DNA from 2 places in the Lutispora sp. QWL-02 genome. Region 2 is predicted to be linked to the other one. Evidence: a T-box and tRNA genes for the amino acid it is inferred to sense, from the RefSeq annotation. Region 2 holds a T-box; the other holds one or more tRNA genes.
What was found. The T-box of region 2 lies ahead of ileS (isoleucine--tRNA ligase). A T-box ahead of a tRNA ligase gene usually reads a tRNA of that ligase, here a tRNA-Ile.

Region 1: it has a tRNA-Ile gene. The T-box ahead of ileS (isoleucine--tRNA ligase) is inferred to sense a tRNA for this amino acid. The anticodon was not compared.

Annotation. Positions count from the first base shown of each region.
Region 1 covers NZ_CM177762.1:2,724,397-2,736,272, forward strand. Annotated here, with positions in the region: gene AC4HCY_RS12800 (hypothetical protein) at 1-235, shown strand, start outside; gene cmk ((d)CMP kinase) at 248-907, shown strand; gene AC4HCY_RS12810 (lysophospholipid acyltransferase family protein) at 909-1,478, shown strand; gene AC4HCY_RS12815 (bifunctional 4-hydroxy-3-methylbut-2-enyl diphosphate reductase/30S ribosomal protein S1) at 1,487-3,382, shown strand; gene AC4HCY_RS12820 (CheR family methyltransferase) at 3,613-4,386, shown strand; tRNA gene AC4HCY_RS12825 (tRNA-Phe) at 4,448-4,523, opposite strand; tRNA gene AC4HCY_RS12830 (tRNA-Ile) at 4,529-4,605, opposite strand; gene AC4HCY_RS12835 (CotS family spore coat protein) at 4,809-5,870, shown strand; tRNA gene AC4HCY_RS12840 (tRNA-Pro) at 5,871-5,947, opposite strand; gene AC4HCY_RS12845 (MBL fold metallo-hydrolase) at 6,153-7,772, shown strand; gene AC4HCY_RS12850 (hypothetical protein) at 7,856-8,407, shown strand; gene AC4HCY_RS12855 (branched-chain amino acid ABC transporter permease) at 8,778-9,668, shown strand; gene AC4HCY_RS12860 (branched-chain amino acid ABC transporter permease) at 9,672-10,727, shown strand; gene AC4HCY_RS12865 (ABC transporter ATP-binding protein) at 10,727-11,497, shown strand; gene AC4HCY_RS12870 (ABC transporter ATP-binding protein) at 11,490-11,876, shown strand, end outside.
Region 2 covers NZ_CM177762.1:893,272-905,147, reverse strand. Annotated here, with positions in the region: gene grdH (betaine reductase selenoprotein B) at 1-1,246, opposite strand, end outside; gene AC4HCY_RS04050 (glycine/sarcosine/betaine reductase component B subunit) at 1,262-2,587, opposite strand; gene AC4HCY_RS04045 (DUF3841 domain-containing protein) at 2,925-3,497, opposite strand; gene AC4HCY_RS04040 (SPM autocatalytic domain-containing protein) at 3,696-4,742, opposite strand; gene AC4HCY_RS04035 (sensor domain-containing diguanylate cyclase) at 4,864-5,799, opposite strand; gene AC4HCY_RS04030 (chemotaxis protein CheC) at 5,792-6,445, opposite strand; gene AC4HCY_RS04025 (response regulator transcription factor) at 6,438-6,809, opposite strand; gene ileS (isoleucine--tRNA ligase) at 7,006-10,101, opposite strand; T-box leader at 10,154-10,369, opposite strand; gene AC4HCY_RS04015 (proline--tRNA ligase) at 10,439-11,876, opposite strand, start outside.

The DNA.
Region 1 (11,876 bases), 1.8 Mb from region 2:
TATTGCTTTCTTAAGAGTGTTCATCAATGGGGAAATGAAGGAAGGGGGGGATAATGCCTATATAGAACTTAATGTTAGGAATAATGATATCATAGAAATTGATGGGATAGACAGCGAGAAGTATATCAATATAAACATTGAAAACACCTCAGAAAATATCATTTTCCCTAAAAAAGGAATGAGATACAGAATAGAAGGCAATATTGTTGTTTTAGGGAGGGTCAAGCTTAAATAGGGGGTTATTGCTTTGAACAATAAGGTTATTGCTATAGACGGACCTGCAGGAGCGGGTAAGAGCACTGTAGCAAGAAGACTGTCTGAAAGAATCAGCTATACTTATATAGATTCAGGCGCATTATTTAGAGCCGTTACTTTAAAGGTCCTCAAATGCGGAATAGAAGCGGACGATGTGAAGAATATTCTATACTATGCTAAGAACTCTTCTTTGGATTTTATAAATAATAGTATATATCTAGATGGTGAGGATGTAAGCTCAGAGATAAGAGAGGCCTTTGTGAGCTCAAAAGTTTCTTATATTGCTATGATTCCGGAGATAAGAGAAATTATTGTAAGTATACAGCGAAAGATAGCTAAAAACAAAAATGTTGTTGTTGATGGAAGAGATATAGGAACAACAGTTTTTCCTCGAGCATATATTAAATTTTTTCTGACCGCTTCTGTAGAAGAAAGAGCCAAAAGGAGATATAATGAACTTTGCGATAAGAATAAATACACTCTCGAAGAAGTAAAGAATCAAATAATAGAAAGAGATTATATAGATGCTCATAGGGAGGCTTCCCCCTTAAGGCAGGCTGAAGACGCTATATTGATCGACACAACAGGAAAAAACATAGATGAGGTCATAGCAGAAATGTTATATCATATTTCTATTAAGGGGGATGTATGAGGTGTTTTACCAAATAATAAAACTTTTGCTTAAGCCGTTATTTAATATATTTTATGTTGTCAGGGTCGAAGGCTTGGATAATTTGCCTGAAGAAAATGGATACATTGTATGCGGGAATCATGCTAGAGTCATAGATCCTATTCTTCTAGGGGTAAATATGCCTAAGAAAATATATTTTATGGCCAAAAACGAGCTGTTTAAAAATAAGTTGGTGGCTTTTGTTTTAAAAGGGCTTGGAGCTTTTCCTGTTAAAAGGGGGGAGGCGGATTTGAAAAGCATAAAAACCTCTTTGAAGCTGCTCCAAACTCAACAAAATATTGGCATATTCCCGGAGGGGACCAGAAATACCACAGGGGAGCTAAAGGCTGAACCAGGCATTGCTATGCTTGCTATTAAATCTAAGAGGCCGATTGTTCCCGTGGCCATAAAGACTGATTATAAAATATTCCATAGAACTGATATTGTGATCGGCAAAGCTATAAATTTGAGCGAACATTTCGATACAAAGCTAAAAAATGAAGATTATAAGGATATAAGCCTAGAGATAATGAAAAAAATAAAAAAACTATAGGTGAGCATATGAAAATAATTTTAGATAGGAATGCAGGTTTCTGTTTCGGGGTAAAAAACGCCGTAGCTGAAACTTTGAAAACCATAGAAGAAAATAAGCAAAAAAAGGTATATACATACGGCCCCTTGATCCATAATAAGCAAGTTACAGAAGAATTAAGAAAAAAGGGAGTTATTGAAATTGAAAATCTTGCTGAAGATATGGGGCCAGACTCATTGGTTGTAATAAGATCTCATGGAGCACCGAAGAAAATTTTTGAAGGTATAGCTTCTAAAGGCTTAAAATATGTAAACTGCACCTGTCCATTCGTATCCAGAATCCACAGAATTGTGGAGGAAAAATATAATGACGGCTATAAAATTATGATCGCTGGTGACAAGGACCACCCTGAAGTTATTGGAATAAACGGATGGTGCAATAATGAGGCTATTATATTGGATGATGAAAAAATGGTGGACAAACTCACTTATTATGATAAAATATGTTTAGTTGCACAAACAACTATTTCAAAAAATCTTTGGCATAGAATTAAGGAAAGGGTTAAAGATAAATTTAAAAATACTGAAATTTTTGATACCGTCTGCAGTGCTACAGAAAACAGACAGAAATCTGTGGCGGATTTAGCAGAAAAGGTTGATGCCATGATAATAATTGGCGGGTTTAATAGTTCCAATACTCTTAAACTGTATGAAATCTCCAAAAATGTTTGCCCGGAAACTTATCATATTGAAACTGCTGAGGATTTACTGAAAGAAAATATCATGAAGGCGGAAACTATAGGAATTGCAGCAGGTGCTTCTACGCCTGATTGGATAATTAAGGAGGTTATAGAAAAAATGCAAGATTTTAGTAATGAAAATATTATGGAGGAATATGAGAAAAGTTTTAAATCCCTTCATCCTGGAGAAACAGTAAAAGGCATTGTTTTATCCTTAAACGATGAAGAGGTGATTGTTAATATAGGCTACAAAGCTGATGGAATTGTTAAGAAAGAAGACTTATTTTGGGACATGGATTTAAAAATATCTGAACTGGTAAAAGTAGGAGACGAGATAGAAGTTAAGGTAGTCAGCATAAATGATGGAGAAGGCAATGTCGTACTATCAAAAAAATTAGTAGATGCAGATAAAAATTGGTATAAGCTAGAATATGCATATAATGAAAATAGTTCCGTGCCCGGTATTGTCAAAGAAATAGTAAAAGGCGGAGGAATTGTTGAGATATTCGGCATAAGAACGTTTATGCCCGCTTCCTTATTTGATTTGAGATATGTTAATGATTTGGAGTCATATAAAAATAGCAAAGTTGACGTCAAAATCATAGAGTTTGATAAAGATAATAGGAAAGTTCTTGTTTCAAGAAAGGGTCATCTATTAGAGCAAAAAGAAGCAAAGGAAAAAGAGTTCTGGGCTCATGCAGAGGTTGACCAAAAAATTATAGGTGAAGTAAAAAGAGTGACAGATTTTGGTGCCTTTGTAGACATAGGCGGCGTCGATGGGTTGATCCATATCTCTGAATTATCCTGGTCGAGAATAGAACATCCTTCTGAAGTTGTTAAACCTGGCGATAAAGTAGAAGTTGTGATACTGTCTTTAGACAGCAATAAAAATAAAATCTCTTTAGGTCTTAAGCAGACAAAGCCGGAGCCGTGGACTACAGTGGAAGGCAAATATAACACAGGAGATATTGTTAATGTCAGGATATTAAGATTTGCAGCCTTTGGAGCTTTTGCCGAGGTCGAACCGGGGATTGACGGACTTATACACATATCCCAGATATCTGACAAAAGAATAGGCAAGCCTTCGGACGTGTTAACTATAAATCAAGTGGTAAAGGCTAAAATTGTAGATATTAATATCCCGGAAAGAAAGCTTAGCCTGAGTTTAAAGGAAATAGAAGAGTAAAGACATGCCAATCTGTATTTCATACAGATTGGCATTATTTTTTTGGAAAAATAAAAATTTCATGTATTTTTTTTAAGATTATGCAGATAATAGTTAATGACCTCACAAAATACATTGAGACCCCCTTTACATTCTGTTTTCGTGATATGTAACATATCACGACTTTTTTTTATGTTATTTTTATGTTAGAATTGGTTCAATGACTATAATATTTGATAAGGAGTATATAGATGCTTACAGGATATGAAAAATTCAAAGAGAAGATATTTAAGCTTACCGGTATAGATTTATCGTGCTATAAGGAAAGACAGATGAAAAGAAGAATTGATTCCCTGATTTCCAGAAACAGCTTTAATGATTATGATACATACTATAATGCACTTTTGCAGGACTCCCATTTGTTCAATGAATTTATCAATTATTTGACCATTAATGTATCAGAATTTTATAGAAATCCTGCCCAATGGGAGGTTTTGGAGAAAGAAATAATTCCACGGCTATTAGAAAATAGGAAGACCTTAAAGATATGGAGTGCAGCATGCTCTACAGGAGAAGAGCCTTATTCTTTGGTCATGCTGATGACAAAATTTATGAAGCTTGAAAATATCAGTATTTATGCTACAGATATTGACGATGATGCTATAAATAAAGCAAAAATGGGGGTTTATAATGAAAAAAGCCTGGCAAATCTGCCAGATGGATTTGTCAGCAAGTTTTTCATAAAAAATTTAAACACTTATAAAATAAAAGACGAAATTAAAAAATGCGTAGAATATAGAAAACATAATCTGTTGATGGACAAGTACCCCGAAAACTGTGATCTGATCATATGCAGGAATGTGCTGATATATTTTACTGAAGAAGCTAAAAACAATATATACACCCGGTTCAGCAAAGCACTAAGCTCAAACGGAATACTATTTGTAGGAAGCACAGAGCAGATCATTATGGCTCAAAGATATAATATGGAGCCATTGAAAAATTTTTTTTATAAGCTGATATAGAAGTCAATCACATATCAAAATAAATAAAAAAACAGAGATAGCTCTGTTTTTTGCTTTTATATGGTGCCTTGGGGCGGAATCGAACCACCGACACGAGGATTTTCAGTCCTCTGCTCTACCGACTGAGCTACCAAGGCATTTATGGTGGGCCTTCAGGGACTCGAACCCCGGACCAACCGGTTATGAGCCGGTTGCTCTAACCAACTGAGCTAAAGGCCCTTTGAAACGACAGTTCTGATTTTACTATAAATTTTGCCCTATGTCAATATTATTATCTTAAAATTTTTTGATATAAGGCTTTAATGATTATATCTTTCCGCAACACGAAATATAATGTAATGAGCACTGAGCTAACCCGCTCTAAGGCGAGCGCCAAAGAGCGGCGAAATCTTGTTCAATAATAAGTATAGGAGCTGATATATTTGAATCTTGCATTAAAACACATATATGAATCATCAAATATGGTCTTTTTAGAACAAATGGAAGTCAATAAGATATTGAAAAATTATGATTTAAATATCATTGACGTTGAAAAAATAAGGAGCATTTACATGGTAGCTGCGGAGGAAGGCTTTTATTGCCTAAAAAAAATAGGAAACGGAGAAAAAAGGGCCATAAAGAGCATAAGCATCATGAACCATCTTAAAGCCCAAGGCTTTAACAAGGTTACAAATCCATTATATTGTTCTTCAGGAGAGGTGCTTGTTAAGAGAAAATCCTCCTCCTATTATTTAGCAGATTGGATTGATGCAGCAGAAGTAGACTTTGATAATATTGGAGACATTATGGAGAGCGTACGCCTATTGGCCGAGTTTCATAATAAGGCTAAGGGCTTTCAAACAAAGATAATTAAGCTTGAAAGTAACATAGGAAAGCTGCCCAAATTGTACAATGAAAAAACATATTTTCTTAACAACATAAAGGAAAGCCTTGATAGGAAATCAGATAAGAACAGCTTTGATATTCTATACCATGAAAATATGGATTATTACATTCATCAGGCTCAGCTCGCGGCAAACATTTTAAAAAACTCGGATTATGACAGGCTATGCGAAAAAAATAAAAATGAACTATATATATGTCATGATAGCTTCTATTATCAAAATATCCTAAAGGATGAACAAAACAACTACTATTTGATAGATCTGGAAAGTTGTCTGTATGATTTGCCACTAGTTGATTTGGGTAAATTTCTAAGGAGAATCATGGCAAATAAAAAATATTTATGGGATTTTGATTTATGCAGAAGCATGCTATTTGAGTACAGAAATGTAAGGAAATTGGATGAAAAAGAATATAAGATAATATTATCTATGCTTGTTTTTCCTTATAAATTTTATAAATTGGGCAGAAAAAAATATTTAAAAAAGAAAAAGTGGAAAAATGAACGATTTTTAAGAAAACTAAATAGAATATTAGAATATAAAGAACAGAAAGAAAGATTTATAGAATCCTATATTGAATATTATGATATCAAGCTTTAATGGTCGGGGCAACAGGATTTGAACCTGCGGCCTCTTGGTCCCGAACCAAGCGCGCTACCAAGCTGCGCCATGCCCCGATTCTGTGTGTTATGTGAGCACTTATTATTCAAGTCTCCAATTTATGAAGCCTTTTTTATAATATACTCAAAAAGAGTTAAAGTCAATACCATAATCGCAAATTATGAAATAATTATAAAAAGAAGGATATTAGATTATTTAGAAGAATATAAAAATTAATATTAAATATGCTGCCCGCATTAATACATATTTGGAGGTTTATTTATGAAGCTTAGTTTTTATGGCGCTGCTGAGATGGTAACAGGATCATGCTATCTATTAGATACCGACAAGCATAAAATACTTATTGATTGCGGCATGTTTCAAGGTGATGCTGATTCAGAGGATCTAAATAGAAATATGTTTGATTTTGAGCCATCAAAAATTGATTTTCTTTTATTGACTCATGCTCACATAGATCACAGCGGAAGAATACCGCTGCTAGCAAAAAAAGGCTTTAACGGAGAGATTTTAGCTACAAAGGCTACTAAGGAATTATGCACTATAATGCTGCCTGACAGCGGATATATCCAAGAGATGGAAACGGAATGGACCAATAGAAAAAGACTGAGAGCCGGCAGACCTTTGATTGAACCCCTTTACACCGCCGCTGATGCTGAGGACTCCTTAAAATACTTTAGGGCGATTAACTATGATGAAATAATCGAAATAACTGAGGAAATTAAAATCAGATATAAGGATGCCGGGCATATACTTGGTTCGGCTATAATCGAATTATGGGTAAAGGAAAAAGGCGAAACAGTAAAGCTCGTATTTTCAGGAGACTTAGGCAATAAAGATATGCCTATAATGAAAAATCCGTCATTAATCGATGAAGCGGATTATTTAATCATGGAGGCAACATACGGCAACAAAGCTCATGATAATGCAAGGAACAATATATTGTTTCTTCTTGATATAATCATAAATACAATCGAAAATGGCGGCAACATAGTTATACCTTCCTTTGCCGTAGGGAGAACACAAGAAATTTTATATATGTTAAATATGATGAAGGAAAGCGAATTTTCTAAAATAAAAAGCATACCTGTATATGTGGATAGCCCATTGGCGATCAATGCTACCAATGTATTTCTAAATAATCAGGATTTATTTGACGATGATACTAAGTCTTTGATAAAAGTGGGAGATAATCCTTTTGAATTTCCAAACCTTGTTTTTACTAAAACAGCAGAAGAATCAAAGGCCATAAATTTTCATGAAGGGAGCTGCATAATAGTTTCTGCCAGCGGCATGTGTGACGCAGGCAGGATAAAGCATCATCTCAAGCATAACCTCTGGAGAGGAAATTCAAGTGTGGTCTTTGTAGGATATCAAGCTAAGGGGACCCTCGGCAGAAAAATCTTGGAAGGTCAAAAAAAGATAAAAATATTCGGAGAAGATATCTACGTAAATTGTAAAATTTATAATTTAAATGGTCTATCAGGGCATGCCGATAAAAATGGGCTTATAGATTGGTTCTCATCTTTTACAAAAAAGCCTGCAAAAATATTTTTGACTCATGGTGAAGAAGATTCCTTGAAGGAACTTTCTCAAATATTGCAGGATAAATTTGATTCTAAAGCAGAGATCGCTCATATGGGTGAAACTATTGAAATAGAATCTTCAACTGACTCTATAGTCAATATGCCTGAAAAATATTATGCAGAAGATAATAGGCTGGAAATGCTATTGGATGACATCAGAACCATGATGTATGCATTAAAAGAAGCGACTACTGGCGATGAGAAGCTTGCTGATCGAAGCAAGGCCATAATATTGACTAAAAAAATAGAAAATATATTATCCGGTCTTGAAGATATAGACAATGTTATGAAAAGCTGATTGCGATGCATTTTACCATCGACTAATATTATTAAAGCATTTGAGAAAAATAATGATAAAGAAATATTATTGAAGGTGATCAAATGCTTAACAATTTCAAAAATGAAGAACTGGTAAAAGTTCAGGGTAGGCTGTTTCCAGTTGTGGGAGGCAGGCTAAGACTTGCTCATGAGGATAATGCCAATCTCAGCATAGAAACAAAAGTCATTTCATATGATACTGAGGTAGCAATAATTCATGCCATGGTTAAAACAGAAAAAGGGATATTCAACGGCTTGGGCAATGCTTCTGTCAAGAGAGACAGAGTCTTATCAAATGCAATTTTGGAATTAGCTGAAACGAGAGCCATAGCCAGGGCTTTAAGATTTGCCGGATACGGCGTCGAATACACTGGCTTTGAAGAGGTGGAAAGCCAAAATGAAAGCGATGAAAAGGAAACAGCTTCAAAAACACAGCTTACGGACATTTTTGCATTTGCAAGAAGTGCGAACATATCTAACGAAGATTTAAAAGAATTGATCATAAGCACAACGGGCAAAGAATATACTAAGGATTTGACGAAAAAAGAAGCAAAGGCTATAATAAGCATTCTTGCAAAAAGGAAAGATGAAAATAATAGAGATGTAATAATGTGAGCCATTAGTATATAAATGTATGTGTTTTCTGTTGTATGTATAAAAATTCTATAGTATAATTAACTAAATGATAAGTCAACGGCAGACACGCGTCCCCTTATTGCGTACAAATCAACGCAATGTACATTTGAAAATACACAATCTATGCTTTCATAAATATAAATCAGATTCTCCATGTTTGACTGATGCTTTATATAAAAGGCTTCAATTAAACAATTAGAATAAATGAAGCCTTTACGATTGCATATAACGGAAAGTGTAAATCGATGAAAGCAATACTTTCCTATGCATTATGATAATAAGCTTCCTGAAATATGGAAGCTTATTTAAATAAATCAATAAAAAAACAGGTGGTGAATATATGATTAATATGACATTGGACATGTTCATGCAACATTTAGCCAATGGTATATCCTTAGGTAGCCTTTATGCACTTATTGCCATAGGTTATACTATGGTTTATGGAATTTTAAGGTTAATAAATTTTGCACATGGCGATATTTTTATGATGGCTACATATTTTGCTTTTTTCGGCGTGCTGTTTGGCATGAAATGGTATTTTGCTTTTCCAGTCACAATTATACTTACCGCTTTACTGGGCATGCTAGTTGAGGTATTAGCCTACAGGAGTCTAAGGGATGCCCCTAAAATTTCAATTTTGATATCTGCTATAGGCGCATCTTTTCTTATCGAAAATCTTGCAATAGTTATTTTTGGCGGAAGGCCAAAAGCTTTCCCGACTCCTCCAATTCTTACGTCTGTAGTGCAAATGGGCAATATTTCTGTTCAAAGATTGACGTTTATGATACCGATCGTTACGGTAGTATTGCTTTTGGCCCTATCATATTTGATCAATAAAACTAAAACAGGAATGGCTATGAGAGCGGTTTCAAAAGACCATGAAACGGCCAGGCTTATGGGAGTTAATGTAGATAGAACAATTTCAGTCACTTTTGGTATAGGATCTGCGTTAGCTGCCATAGGAGGAATAATGTGGGGATTAAAGTTTCCCCAAATACAACCTTTGATGGGTGTAATGCCAGGCCTGAAATGCTTTATAGCTGCAGTTATTGGCGGAATTGGAAGCATTTCAGGCGCTGTTGCCGGCGGATTTATTCTAGGTATCGGTGAGATTATGTTGGTTGCCTTTTTTCAAAGCTTAACCGGATATAGAGATGCTTTTGCATTTATACTCCTTATAGTCATACTCCTCTTTAAGCCAACTGGCATAATGGGAGAAAAAATTTCGGAGAAGGTGTAGATTATGAAAAAAAGAAATTATTTTCTTACAAGCATATCATTGATCTTGCTGATAGTGTTTATATATTATGCAGATAAAAATTTTGACGCTTATATAGTAAGGATCCTTAATCTATGTGCCATCTATACTGTTTTAGGTCTTAGCATGAACTTGATCAATGGATTTACCGGACTTTTCTCGTTAGGCCACGCAGGTTTTATGGCTGTTGGTGCTTATGTAACTGCCATACTTACTCTTTCAGTTAATGCCAAAATTCAAAACTTTTTTCTAAAGCCGATAGCAGCTCCGCTAAGCAATGTTGTTTGGCCGTTTTTCCCTTCTCTTTTGTTGGGAGGAGCTTTAACAGCAATGGTAGGGTTCCTGATCGGGGCTCCTGCTCTCAGATTGAAAGGAGATTACCTGGCTATTGCTACGCTGGGCTTTGCAGAGATCATAAGGGTCATCTTCACCAATACTCAAACTATTACAAATGGTGCGTTAGGTTTAAAAGGCATACCTGCATATACAAATTTGTGGTGGAGTTTTGGTACTGCCGTTTTTACAATTTTCATAATGATATTGTTGATCAACAGCAGTTATGGGAGGGCTTTCAAAGCGATCAGAGAAGATGAGATCGCTGCAGAAAGCATGGGAGTAGATTTATTTAAGCATAAGGTGTTAGCTTTTACTATTGGAGCTTTTTTTGCAGGAATCGGCGGAGGGCTCTTGGGAAATCTTTTAGGTACTATAGATCCTTTGATGTTTAGATTTACTTTGACATTTAATATTTTATTGATTATAGTATTAGGAGGCATCGGGAGCATTACAGGAACAGTGATATCAGCATTTGTAGTGACTATCTCCCAAGAAGCTCTGCGTTTCCTTGACCAGTCCATGGATTTCGGCTTTATTGTAATACCAGGAGTTGCAGGCATGAGAATGGTAGTGTTCTCCATACTGCTGATGCTGGTAGTGCTATTTTATAGGCACGGACTCATGGGAACCAATGAGTTTAGCTGGGATAAGTTTTTAAATTTTATATCTTTTAAAAAACCTCTGTTAAAAGGAGGTAAAGAATGATGGAAATTCTCAAAACCAATAATATTACAATGCAATTTGGCGGCTTGACCGCTGTTAAAGATTTTAACCTGACACTAAACAAAGGGGAAATTGTTGCGTTAATCGGTCCCAACGGAGCAGGAAAAACGACTGCATTCAATATGATAACAGGCGTATATAAGCCTACAAAAGGAAAAATATTTTATAAAGGCAATGATATAACTCAGCTGTCCCCTCATCAGATAACTAAATCAGGGATAGCCAGGACATTCCAAAACATCAGGCTTTTTAAAGATTTGAGCGTGCTGGATAATGTATTGATTGCCAATCATCTTCATATAAAATCCAATGTATTTGAGGCACTGCTAAGATTGCCAAAATATAAGAATGAAAACAGAAGGATGATCAATAAATCTCTGGAGCTATTGGAAATCGTGGGCTTATCAGATGAGAAGAACGAGAAATCCAGCTCTTTGCCATATGGAAAACAACGCAGGCTTGAAATCGCCAGGGCATTAGCCACAAAACCTGAGCTATTGCTGTTGGATGAGCCGGCAGCCGGCATGAATCCTAAAGAAACAGAAGACCTTACAAGATTTATCAAGACGATAAGAGATGACTTTAAGCTTACAATCTTCATGATAGAGCATCATATGCAAGTGGTAATGGGAATATCCGAAAGAATATATGTTTTTGATTATGGAATTACTATCGCTCACGGCAGCCCAAAGGAAATACAGAATAATCAAAGAGTCATTGAGGCCTATTTGGGGGTGGAAGACAATGCTTAAGGTTGAAAACTTGGTCGTCGCATATGGGGGTATTGAGGCATTAAAGGGCATAAGCCTTGAAGTTGAAGAAGGAAAAATTGTCACATTGGTTGGTGCCAACGGTGCTGGAAAAAGTACTGCTTTGAGGACAATAACCGGGCTTGTAAAGCCAAAGAGCGGCTCTATAACATATAATGGCATCAATTTGCTGAATATGAAAACTCAGGATATAGTAAAGATGGGAATAACATTAGTGCCTGAGGGAAGAAGAATATTTCCAAACCTTACAGTGCTGGAAAACCTAAAATTAGGTGCTTTTTTCAGAAAAGATGTCAATAATACAAATAATGATCTGGATTGGGTTTACAGCCTATTTCCAAGGTTAAAGGAAAGGTATTGG
Region 2 (11,876 bases):
AGCGAAGCTTGAACTGGGCTTCCTTTGGTGTGCTTGGGTCTCCCAGGGGATATGGTATCGATATGGTCGGAACCATTCTGTTGGCACCGACCGTCTTGGCAACAGGTATAAGATTAGCCATCTGTACTATAGTGATGCCCGCCTTTTCGATTTCTTTGGTCATCGTTGCGCCGCAACGCGTACAAGTACCTCAGGTGGATGTTAGTATAACTGCCTTAACACCATCGGCTAAGAGCTCTGCTGCTATCTCCTTCCCCATTCGGGCAGCTTCCGCCTGCGTTGTACCAGTACCAACAGTAGCATAAAAGTACTTGTAGACTCCGCCTATCTTGCCTTCTTTTTCATAAGCGCGGAGAGCATCCAAAGGAAGGACAACATCAGGGTCGGCATTAGCCGCTGCAGGGTCATAACCGGCATGGATCGTCATAAACTCTCCCTCTGCCAGGTCATAAAGCTCCGATACATCATATTTGCCCCATTTAGTAGCCGAAGCGGACTGGATTCTATCAGGATTTCCGACAGGCACAATACCGCCTGAAGTAACTAAAGCGATCTCGAGCTTGCTCAGCTCCTCCGGAGAAATAGCCGGTGCTATAGATACCAAATCTGATGGAGGTATGGGAAGCTCGCTTTCGTATTTTTCACCCTTTACCTTTTTCAGAAGCATGTCTATTACTCTATCTGCAGCATTTACGGGAGGATTCAGGTATACCTGCTTTCTGATGCCTCTGCCGAAGTAGCCTTCCTCAGAAGCTGAAAGAAGTTCTTCTCCATTCATCAGTTTTTTTCCAAAATTAGCCATAACGGATACATCTTTTCTCATGGCTGCTGCACTGGCTCCGCCCTCAAATATATACATTTCTTTTCTGAACATATCAACACCTGGGTTTTCTTCATTCATAGAAGTTATAACAGGGACGCTGAGCTTTTCTTTTACGGCTTTGCATATATTTCCGCAGGCACTGCCGTATCTTCCTGCTCTGAATGCAGGTCCTGCAAAGAATATATCAAGCTCCTTGCCTTCTAAAAAGCCTAATATTGTATTTATCGCTTCTTCCTGCCTTGAACCCATAAAGTTATCACCGCAGATGATCGTATGTGTGACATGATATTCGTCACCAAGCTGTTTTTGAAGCTCCATTGCCGGGCCTATCTGGCCTTCCCTTATTTCCGGCGCATGATCAGCCATTTCTTCCCCGCCTATTTGTCCAAAGAACTGATTTATATACAAAATAGCTTTTTTCATCTAAAATACACCTCCTTAAAACTCTTTCATAGTCTTTGTTGACCAGCCTACTACCATGTCTCCGCAGAACATTGCATTGTTTTCCATTATTATCGAGCCGTCCGCTCTAACCGATGGACCCAATATTGCATCGTTGCTCCAGCCGCCGGAAAGCCCATCCCTTGCCAAGGATTCCAGTTCTCCTATCACTGTTTCCATTGCGGGAAGCTCGATCATCTCAGAAACATTGCCGCAAGATACTATGGCGTTTGCCTTTTCATCCAAAGCGACCAAAGGCTGTGAAGCACCGTCTCTTCCTGTGCATTCATTTGTCAATCCGACAGTCTTAACTCCGGCATCTTCCAGCGCAACTATACATGCGATAAAATCGGCATCAGGATTTCCGTAACCTTCTTCAGCTACAATAGCTGAAGAAGCACCCAGAGATTTTGCGATCTGTGCCACATAAAGAGCCGCTCTTTGCTTCTGCTCGAGAGCAACATTCAGGTTTGACATTATAACACCTAGGAAGTTCAGTGTTTTACCGTGCTCCTGATATAATCTTTTTATCATTGGGAAGTTCTGAAAATCATATGTTGACCATTTTGAAGAGCAGGGCATAAAGGATCCGGAGATCATAGCTCCATCCAGTACTTCATTGGGATGCATAAAGGTCGGAAGCATTCTGTTGCAGTCCCACCCATAGGCTAAGTCATTATATCCCAGCTCTTCCATCTGTGATTGAGGCTGAAGCACAAGAACTACACTTGGAAGCTCATTAACCTCTGCCGATCTCTTTGTAACTGCCTCCAATTCATAAACCTCGACTTCCTCCGGCTCCATTTTTTCAACGCTCTTTCCTACATATTCAGCAAGTCTCATACCGGCCCATCTTAGTGCATGGTTTTTCTTTTGCTGTTCATTCTTCTCGAAATCTTCGTCAGTATCTCCAACCAAAACTAAATTCTTTAATTTCGAATAATACGTATATTTTGCGCCTTCCCCGCCCATGTCAATGAGTCCGTCCTGGAAGCCTCCCCAATGTCTGCCTACTACAAGTATGCTTGAATCCTTAAGAGCGTGGATTTTCCCCTCTCCGGCTTGCATAAGCTCTCCGGTCACTCCTGGGAATACCGGGCCTCCGCCTACACGGCATCTTGCCTCGATAGCTTCTTTAACAGGAACCAGACGAACCATATCTCCGGGCTTAACAACCAGGAGATCCGCTTCTGTAATATGTTCATCTTCAAAAACAACATCGAGGGCTTCTTTTTTGTTGATAGTCAAAATGCCATCCTTGTATTCTGTTTCAGCTCCAAACACGATGTCCTTTACATAGAAATTACCTATTTCCAGTTTCATTGCTACACTCCTCTCATCACTATTCCATATGGTTTGTAATGTAAACTTGTTTGCTTTTAGTGAAGCAATATTTCTATATAGAAATAATCAATAGCTTCAATATTTATTATTAACATATGGGCATGTTATAATAAGAGGAAAATATATTTTTTTAGTAGGAGTACATAATAAAGAATAATGATTGGATATTTTATTGATTTGAAATGTTATATGAAGAGTGCTCATACACCGGTAGAAAGTTCCTTTAAGGTATGGGAGTGCTTTTGCCATCATGATTATACTATGCTAAAGATTTTCAATGAAATATTTTTTGGAGTTGAGATTTAGTTTATACTACTTATATGGTTATGTCAGTAACCCATTCTTTTCTTATTTCCCATAGGGTAGCCTGGGTAGTGGGGGTTATCTCCTCCACTCCTTCAAAAAGCCTCTCCCAGCTTCTGATTATCTTGCTTCTAAGGTGGGGATAGAAGTTGCCTTTGTGGCCCCTGTATAATTCAGATTCATCTCCTATACCCATCCTTTTCAGCTCATCGTTGAATTTTTCTTCATCGCTATTGTCAATGGGCAGATACCAATAATTCATAACATAGCCCCATTTTTCGGAGTCGGTGAGAACCACTTTGTCCATAGGTGCTTCAAGTTCAATTATGACGTTATTTTCCACAGGCTGAAGCATCATATCCGATGTGACAGAGAGCCATATTGGGAACTCCGCCCCTTTCGGCCTCGCTACTATCCTTTCGGCTTTTTCTACATACCATCTGTAAACATCTGAATAATATTCCCAGATGGAATCGAATTTCTGCTCCAAGAACTCCTTTTTAGGCCTATATATGCCAAAAGCTTCAATGCTTTTTAATACATTTTCATGCTGTCTGGTCCAAAGCTTTATCTTATGCAATGCCACGCTGTAGCCCCCTCACTTGCTTCAGGTATAAGCAGGTGTTTTTATTACACATCTTTACAGTTCATAATTCAACAAGTAAATATTACCATGCATTTTTAGTAATTTATACATATTCTTGCTGCTTTATTCTGTGTTTATACATACATTTTCATACATATTAGCATTGACGTCATAATTTAGGAGACATGAAAATATGCATTATATTGCAATATCAACATGCTGCACTGTCCCGGCAGATCCGTTTTCTTTCAGATATATGCCTGTTCTTTTTATCTGGCCGTTCGTGCTATTGTCCGAATTTTTCAAGCTGAAATCCGCGGCCACATTACCCAGATAAATGGCCCTCACGCCCTTTTGCCCCAGTGCAAGCAGCTGATCATTGCCCTTGTCGTCCTTAATCCATATGCGAAGCTTTTCATATATAGGGTCGTTTTCATCTATCCAGCCGTTATTATCTTCATCAAAAACCGAAAGCTCTTTGAAGCCGTCTCCTGTCCTGGTCCCAAACAACTCACTGCCATCATTGATAATGCCGTCATTGTTGATGTCTAAAGCAATAAAGCCGCTTCCCTGGGATAAGAAAGATATTGGCTCAGTTTTGCCGTCTGCATCCAAGTCAAATTGAAACTTTCCTTCGGTGAGCCCTGCCGAAGAAGTCCCAAAATTGATGACCAGGGGGTCTACCATCACTGCATCGCCTGCTCTGAAGCTTATATTGCTGCTGTATGCAAAGGATCTGCTTACGTTCAAGCTCAGCTCCAGGGATATCGTCCGGCCGTCTGAGGTGTGTATTGTGCCCTTAGCCGCAAAGCTCATGCTCTCTTGTTCTATATGGGATTCTCTGGATTCATAAACAATACCCCAGCCTTGCTTTGCTTGCACGCTGTTCTGGCCGCTTCCGTTGACAGCATTATTGGGATTGTCCAGCTTCAATTTTTTAGGGAGATAGAACTTGATCTTTTTACCCGTCAGATATTCTATCATCCTTTGGATCAGAAGAAGCTTTTGTTTGTCACCGTCGCTGATTTCCAATTCTATTTCTTCTGCTTCTCCGATTTTAGAGGCTTTTGCCTCCATTGCCTTAGCCTCTTCCGAGATTTCTAATATGATACTTTTTTGATCCATTGCATTGCCGGGCAGCCTTCCGTCTTTATCTACCCATGCTCTGAGCGACTCTTCCTTTGAGTAAACCTCTATGCGTCTTGATTCTCCAGCCATGGCTACAGAAGAATTTTGTATTCTCATGATCTTCGCCTCCTTGCGTTATTTTTAAATAAGACATCTATCCGGTTATCTCCTTACAATCCGGAACAGATGAATTTAATTATTATATCGGCATATAAAGCGATTTGATTTACTTATTCCGCTATGCAAGATAATGCTTGCAGCCATCCCCGCCCGCATTTTTTACACAATACATAGCCTTGTCCGCTTTTGATACAAGCTCATCAATACTGCATCCATCTCGTGGGTAAAAGCTGACTCCTATGCTTAGGGATATTTCTATTTTATTTCCTTCAAAAACAAAAACTTTATTGCTTTTGCATGCAATTTTGGAGGCAATTTTTTTATAATTGCGATACTCGTTAATACCGGGAAGTAATATTAAAAATTCATCCCCGCCATATCTTGCCACAATATCTGTCTTTCTTGTAGTTTTCTTCAGTATATTGGCAACTTCCGCTAGAACTTTATCCCCAGCTTCATGCCCAAACTTATCATTTATACACTTAAAATTATCAACATCAATGAACATCAATCCTAATATGGTATTATTTCTCTTTGCAAATTCAATAAATTCTTCAGCAATTTTATAAAAAAGCGTTCTATTGGCCAATCCCGTAAGATCATCATAGTAGGCTAGCTTTTTTATCATTTTTTCTTTCTGTTTCAACTTCTTGTTCAAGGTGCAAAGCTCATTCATATATTCTTTAAGTTGATTAATTCGGGTAAATTGATTTGTAACATCTATGCATTCAATAATCAAAAGCTTTGATTCATCCTGTTCATATCTGCTTATTCTCAAGTTTAATTCCAATTTTTCATTTATCAATCCTTTATGTATAGCAGCAGAAAAAAAAGATTTATAGCCTCTAGCCATAGCATCTTCTAAAGATTTCTTGATATAATTTTTATCTAATCCGGGCAATACTTTATAGAGGTTTTCCGATATGACATTCTCCCGTTTAAAGCCGGTAATATGTTCCATATAGTTATTCCAAAACAAAACCTCCAATTTGCCATTCAGTACAATAACTCCTTCATTTAGATTTTCAAGAATACCAAATATTGCATTATTCATAGAGATCCTCTTCCATTTTATCTATTATTCTTAATAATTCATTTAACGAATTCAATGTAAGATTTATGATAATTGCCCCTCGTACTTCAGTACCATCAATAGTGAATGATATATACAACATTATTATGCATGACCATCCAGTGTTTTCAATTCCCGATTTAAAACTTTTCCTATCGAAAATTTCAACCTGGGGCAAAGAATAATTTAAACTTACGTCCAAAAAATTACCTATTTCCCCCATTATAGAATTCAATACAATATTCCCAATCTCTTTAATGACATCAAAATCAATGTCGGTGAAATTAATTTCGCCTCCACAATTATCTATCTCTTGATTCATACAAAGGTTTATGAATGTTCTCATTTTATTAGTTGGAAAAATAAGATTAGCTTTACCGGTAATTTTTTCTTCAAATTCAATTGATGAAACCATCAAAGCTCCATCTGAAATCTTTGAAAGAATTGCTTCCAGTTTTTCATTCTTATCTTTATTGCATAAGATTTCGATTTTAGACACATCTAGCAATATCTTCCTGCCAATTATCTCCGAAAGCAGACTGGCAGATTTGCCAACACCTATGTTGAACATCTCCGCCAGCATATCATACTTTAGCGATTTATTCTTTATTGAAGGCTTATCATTCATTTAAATCATCCTTTATAATATTAAAAACATATTTGCCTTTGTCCTCATTAAATGGCTTACTGATGAATGCTTTGATATCAAGAGCCTCAGTCTCTTCCTTTATGCTTTTTTGTACATCTGCAGTAATAACAAAGATTTTAGCATCTTTGTCACATTCTTTAATCTTCTTTATCAATTCTATCCCATTTAACTTAGGCATCAGTAAATCTACAAATATATAATCGGGCTTAGCCTCTTTATATTTCTCAAGTCCTTCAAATCCGTCCCTTGCAGTGATAATATCTCCATTCGGAAAAAATTTTTTCAGTAGATTTGATGTCATAATTTGTGTAAAACTAGAATCATCAACAACTAAGAATTTCATATTAAAAATATCCCCCTAAAGCTTATAAAATACTAAACTGTTTATTTCCAGAGAATAGTCTACCATATTGTGCACTATATGTCATATATATTTATAAAAATCAGCATGGCAGCTTATCATATGCATTTGCTTTGCCATCCGGATATGAATAAAAGCCATCGAAGGTCAGGTTATTGCTGTCCTTGATGGCCTTTTCCTATAGTTTTTCCAGTTTCATTCCTGTGTCATGACCGTTCAGGTCCTGCTTCTCAAAGCTGTCATCCCCGGTGCGTTCTAAAGCATCAGCCAAAGTCTCTTTCATTATATAATCCATATAGATATTGACAGCTTTGGCTATCTCATCATCACCATCATAGAATATCTTTATCCTGTCCATCATCTCATAGCCGTTGTTCTTTCTCATCTGCTGCACCTTGGAGATAAATTCCCTTGCATAGCCCTCATCCAAGAGCTCCTGGGTGAGAGTAGTCTCCAGTATCACAAACAGATTATTCTCCATGGCTACAGTGAAGCCTTCTTTTGCGGATATGGTGATCAATACATAATCCTTTACTACATCCAGGATTTCCCCATCTACCGCAAGCTTCAATGTTTCTCCCGCTTCCAGCTTCTTAACTGCTTCTGCGCCGTCAACTGCTGCCAATGCTTTGCCCAGCAGCTTTATCCTTGAGCCCAATACAGGCCCTGCTATCTTGAAGTTTGGCTTTAGGTTGAATTGCATATATTCATCAAGATGCTTTGCAAATACAACCTCTTTTACGTTGAGCTCCTCCTGGATCAAAGGCACCAGATCCAATATGAGTTCTTCATATTTGCCGTCTATCAGCACCTCTGAAATAGGCTGCCTAACCTTTATCCTTACCTGCTCTCTAGCAGACCTGCCCAGGCTTACCAGGTCTCTCACCAGATCCATCCTTTCTTCTATGTGAGGCTCCAGCAAATATCTGTCGGCAACAGGATAGTCGGCTAAATGAACCGATAATTCGCCTGTCAGATCCTTATACATCTCGTCTGCCATGAATGGTGAGAATGGAGCTATGAGCTTTGTCAATCCGACAAGTATTTCATAGGTAGTATTGTAAACCGCTTTTTTGTCGTCTGTAAGCTCTGTTTCCCAGAATCTCCTCCTAGAACGTCTTATATACCAGTTGGAGAGGTCTTCGTTGACGAAGTCCTGAATCTTTCTCACTGACTTTGTCAGGTCGTATATAGACATCTCATATTCCACCTGAGCCAGCAGATTATTGTATTTTGAGAGTATCCATCTGTCCAGCTCCGGTCTTTCCTTGTATTCTATGAAGAATTCCCTCGGATCTATATTGTCCGTATTTGCATACAAAGTGAAGAAGGAATATACATTTCTCAAAGTACCGAAGAATTTGCTCAAAACTTCCTTGAGGCCGTCTTCATCAAATCTGGTGGGCGTCCATGCCGGAGATACATACAGCAGATACCATCTCAAAGCATCGGCACCGTATTTGTCAAACATTTCAAAGGGATCTACAGTGTTGCCCTTGGATTTTGACATCTTGCGGCCTTCCTTATCCAATATCAGATCATTGACCAGAACTCTCTTGTATGGAGAGGTTCCCATTATAAAGGTTGATATTGCCATGAGGGAGTAAAACCATCCTCTTGTCTGGTCTATACCCTCGCATATGAAATCCGCAGGGAATAATTCATGGAAATTTTCCTTGTTCTCAAAAGGATAATGATGCTGGGCAAAAGGCATTGCACCGCTGTCAAACCAGCAGTCTATAACCTCTGTGACCCTGGTCATGGTTCCGCCGCATTTATCGCATTTGAGGTGGACATTATCCACATATGGCCTGTGAAGCTCTATGCTCTCATCTATTTCTTCCACAGCTCTCTCTGCAAGCTCTTTTCTGGAGCCTACGGAAGCAGTGTGGCCGCACTCGCATCTCCATATATTTAGAGGCGTTCCCCAATATCTGTTCCTTGACAAAGCCCAGTCATTGACATTTTCCAGCCAGTTGCCAAAGCGCTTTTCTCCCACATAGTCCGGATACCATTCTACCTTATTGTTGTTTTCTACCAATTGATCCCTCAGCTTTGTCATCTCTATATACCAGCCGGGCTTTGCATAATAGAGAAGCGGAGTCTGACAACGCCAGCAGTGAGGGTAATTATGCTCCATCTTTTCTTTCTTGAAAAGCTTTCCTTCGTGGGCCAGCCATTTTATTATATCCAAATCAGCATCCATTACGAATGTGCCTTCCCATGGTGTGGCAGTAAATTTACCCGTTTCATCAACAGGCTGGAATACAGGCAGATCGTATCTCCTGCCGGTGTTATAGTCATCTTCGCCAAAAGCAGGCGCAGTGTGAACTATGCCGGTGCCGTCCTCGGTAGTTACATAATCTGCAACGGTAACGAAGAAGGCTTTCTTATCGGCCTTGACAAAAGGCATCAGCTGTTCGTATTCCATATACTCCAGGTCCTTGCCTGAAAGCTCCTCTAAAACTTCGAAATTATCCCCAAGGACTTTCCCGGATAAATTTTTTTCAACGTAATATACAGTATCCTCCTGTTTTACCTTCAGATAGGTCTCATTAGGGTTTACAGTCAATGCTACGTTGGAGGGCAAGGTCCAGGGTGTTGTTGTCCATACCAGGAAGTATTCCTCCGCATCTTTTCTTTTGAACTTGACTATTACAGTGTTCGTCTTTACTTCCTTATAGCCCTGGGCTACTTCATGGGAAGCCAGGCCTGTACCGCAGCGGCTGCAGTAGGGCAGTATCTTGTGCCCTTCATACATCAAGCCTTCTTTAAAAAATTTGTCCAGTATCCACCATTCGCTCTCTATATAATCATTGTTCAAGGTTATATAGGGATTATCCAAGTCTATGGAATAACCCATCCTTTCGGTCATTTCCCTCCACTGTCTTTCGTAGGTGAATACGGATTCACGGCATTTTTCATTGAATTCTGCTATGCCGTAATCCTCTATTTCCTGCTTGTTGGAAAGCTTCAGCTGCTTTTCAACTTCAATTTCAACGGGCAGTCCGTGAGTATCCCAGCCGGCCTTTCTCTTTACTTCGTGGCCTTTCATGCTCTGATAGCGGCACACGGAATCTTTAAGGGTCCTGGCGATGACGTGATGTATGCCGGGCCTGCCGTTGGCTGTTGGAGGTCCCTCATAGAATATATAGGGCTTTGCTCCTTTTCTGTTAGCAACTACTTTGTCGAGAATATCAATCTCATCCCAAAATCGGGCTATCTGATTTTCCCTCTCTGCTACAGGCTTTTCCGAAAGAGGTTTAAATTTCATTTTCGCTCATCTCCTCGTATACTTTGTATAATAAAAAACCCTATGGTAAAACCATAGGGACGTTTGGACACGCGATACCACCCTCATTACAGCCCTAAAAAGAGCTGTCACTCGGTCAATTTAACGCATGACTGCGGAATTCCTTACTCCGGTTCGGGAATCCGGCTCCAAGGTGATATTCATCAAGAGCTTTGCAAATAATCTTCCACCAGCCGATTATCTCTCTGAATGCTCATTCTCCTGCTACTGTCCTCTTCATAGCCATTATTGGCAATAATATATTATTATACGTCATAGAAGCAGGTTTTGTCAATAGCAGGTTTTAAACTGAAATCCTTCATTTTGCTGAACAAGCCTCGTTCATCAGCTCACTTACCAGGCTTGTAATAGCTTCAACAGCCTTATCGAGTGATACTTTCATAGAAATCTTTTTATCTCTTGTTGTTATCTCAAGACAGTTTTCCTTCATGTTGCGGGGACTGACTATGACTCTGACGGGAACACCCAGCAAATCTGCGTCCGAAAACATGACGCCTGTGCTGACGCTTCTGTCGTCATAGATCACTTCAATATTTAAGCTTTGCAATTTTTCATACAGCTCATCTGCCGATTTCTTTGCTTCCGGATTATCTGAGCGGATGCAGCAAATATGAACCTGCCACGGTGCTATCGACATAGGCCAGATCGGCCCATACGCATCATGACGCGCTTCGCAAACAGCTGCCGCCAGGCGGCCGATACCTATTCCATAGCAGCCTATGACAGGATATTGAGAACTGCCTTCCTTATCCAGGTACTGCATATTCATTGCTTGAGAGTATTTCGCTCCAAGCTGAAGAATATTGCCTACCTCTATTCCCTGCAAAATGGCTATGGTGTGTTTGCCGCATTTTGGGCAGATGCCTCCATCCTTGATTTTGGCAAAATCGTGATATTCAATCATGCCGCAATCACGCTCAAGCTGCAAGCCTGTGTAGTGATGGTCAGGGATATTCCCGCCGCAGGAAAGATTATTCGTGCCTTTAAGTGATTTATCAAAAAGAACTATAAAATCGCCTTTCAAATTATAGGGTCCGATAAATCCGGCATTCAACCCGCACTCTTCTGTGATATCAGCGGGACGAATATCTTCACCAAGATAATTTTTCAGCTTGGTTTCATTTGCATCCAGATCCCCTCGAATAAATAAGACAACATACTCATCTGTTGAGTTTTTCTGATATACAACAGCTTTGCAGGACTTCTCTTTCGGCATATTCAAGAAAGCAGACAAATCTTCAATGGTATGAGTATCGGGAGTATGTACGAGTGCTATCTTTTCGGAAGCTTCACTTGTTTCATTTCGTACAACGCTTTCTGCCGCTTCCATATTGGCCCGGTAATCGCAGTGGGAGCAGACAGCAATTGAATCTTCTCCCACATCAGTCTGCAGGATAAACTCATGAGAAATATTGCCGCCCATCATGCCCGAATCCGAGGCAACCGACATTACTTCCGGAATGCCTGCCCTGGCAAATATTCTTTCATAAGCGCGCAGGCATCTATAATAGTACTGCTCAAGATCTTCCTGTGATGTATGGAATGAATATGCATCCTTCATCATAAATTCCCGAGCCCGGATAAGGCCGCCGCGGGGACGAGCTTCATCCCTGAATTTTGTCTGGATTTGATAAACCATAAAAGGATACTTTGCATAGCTCTGTCCATATTCACGCACAAGCTGCACTGCGGCTTCCTCGTGTGCCATTCCAAGAACAAGCGGGTTGCTGTTCCTA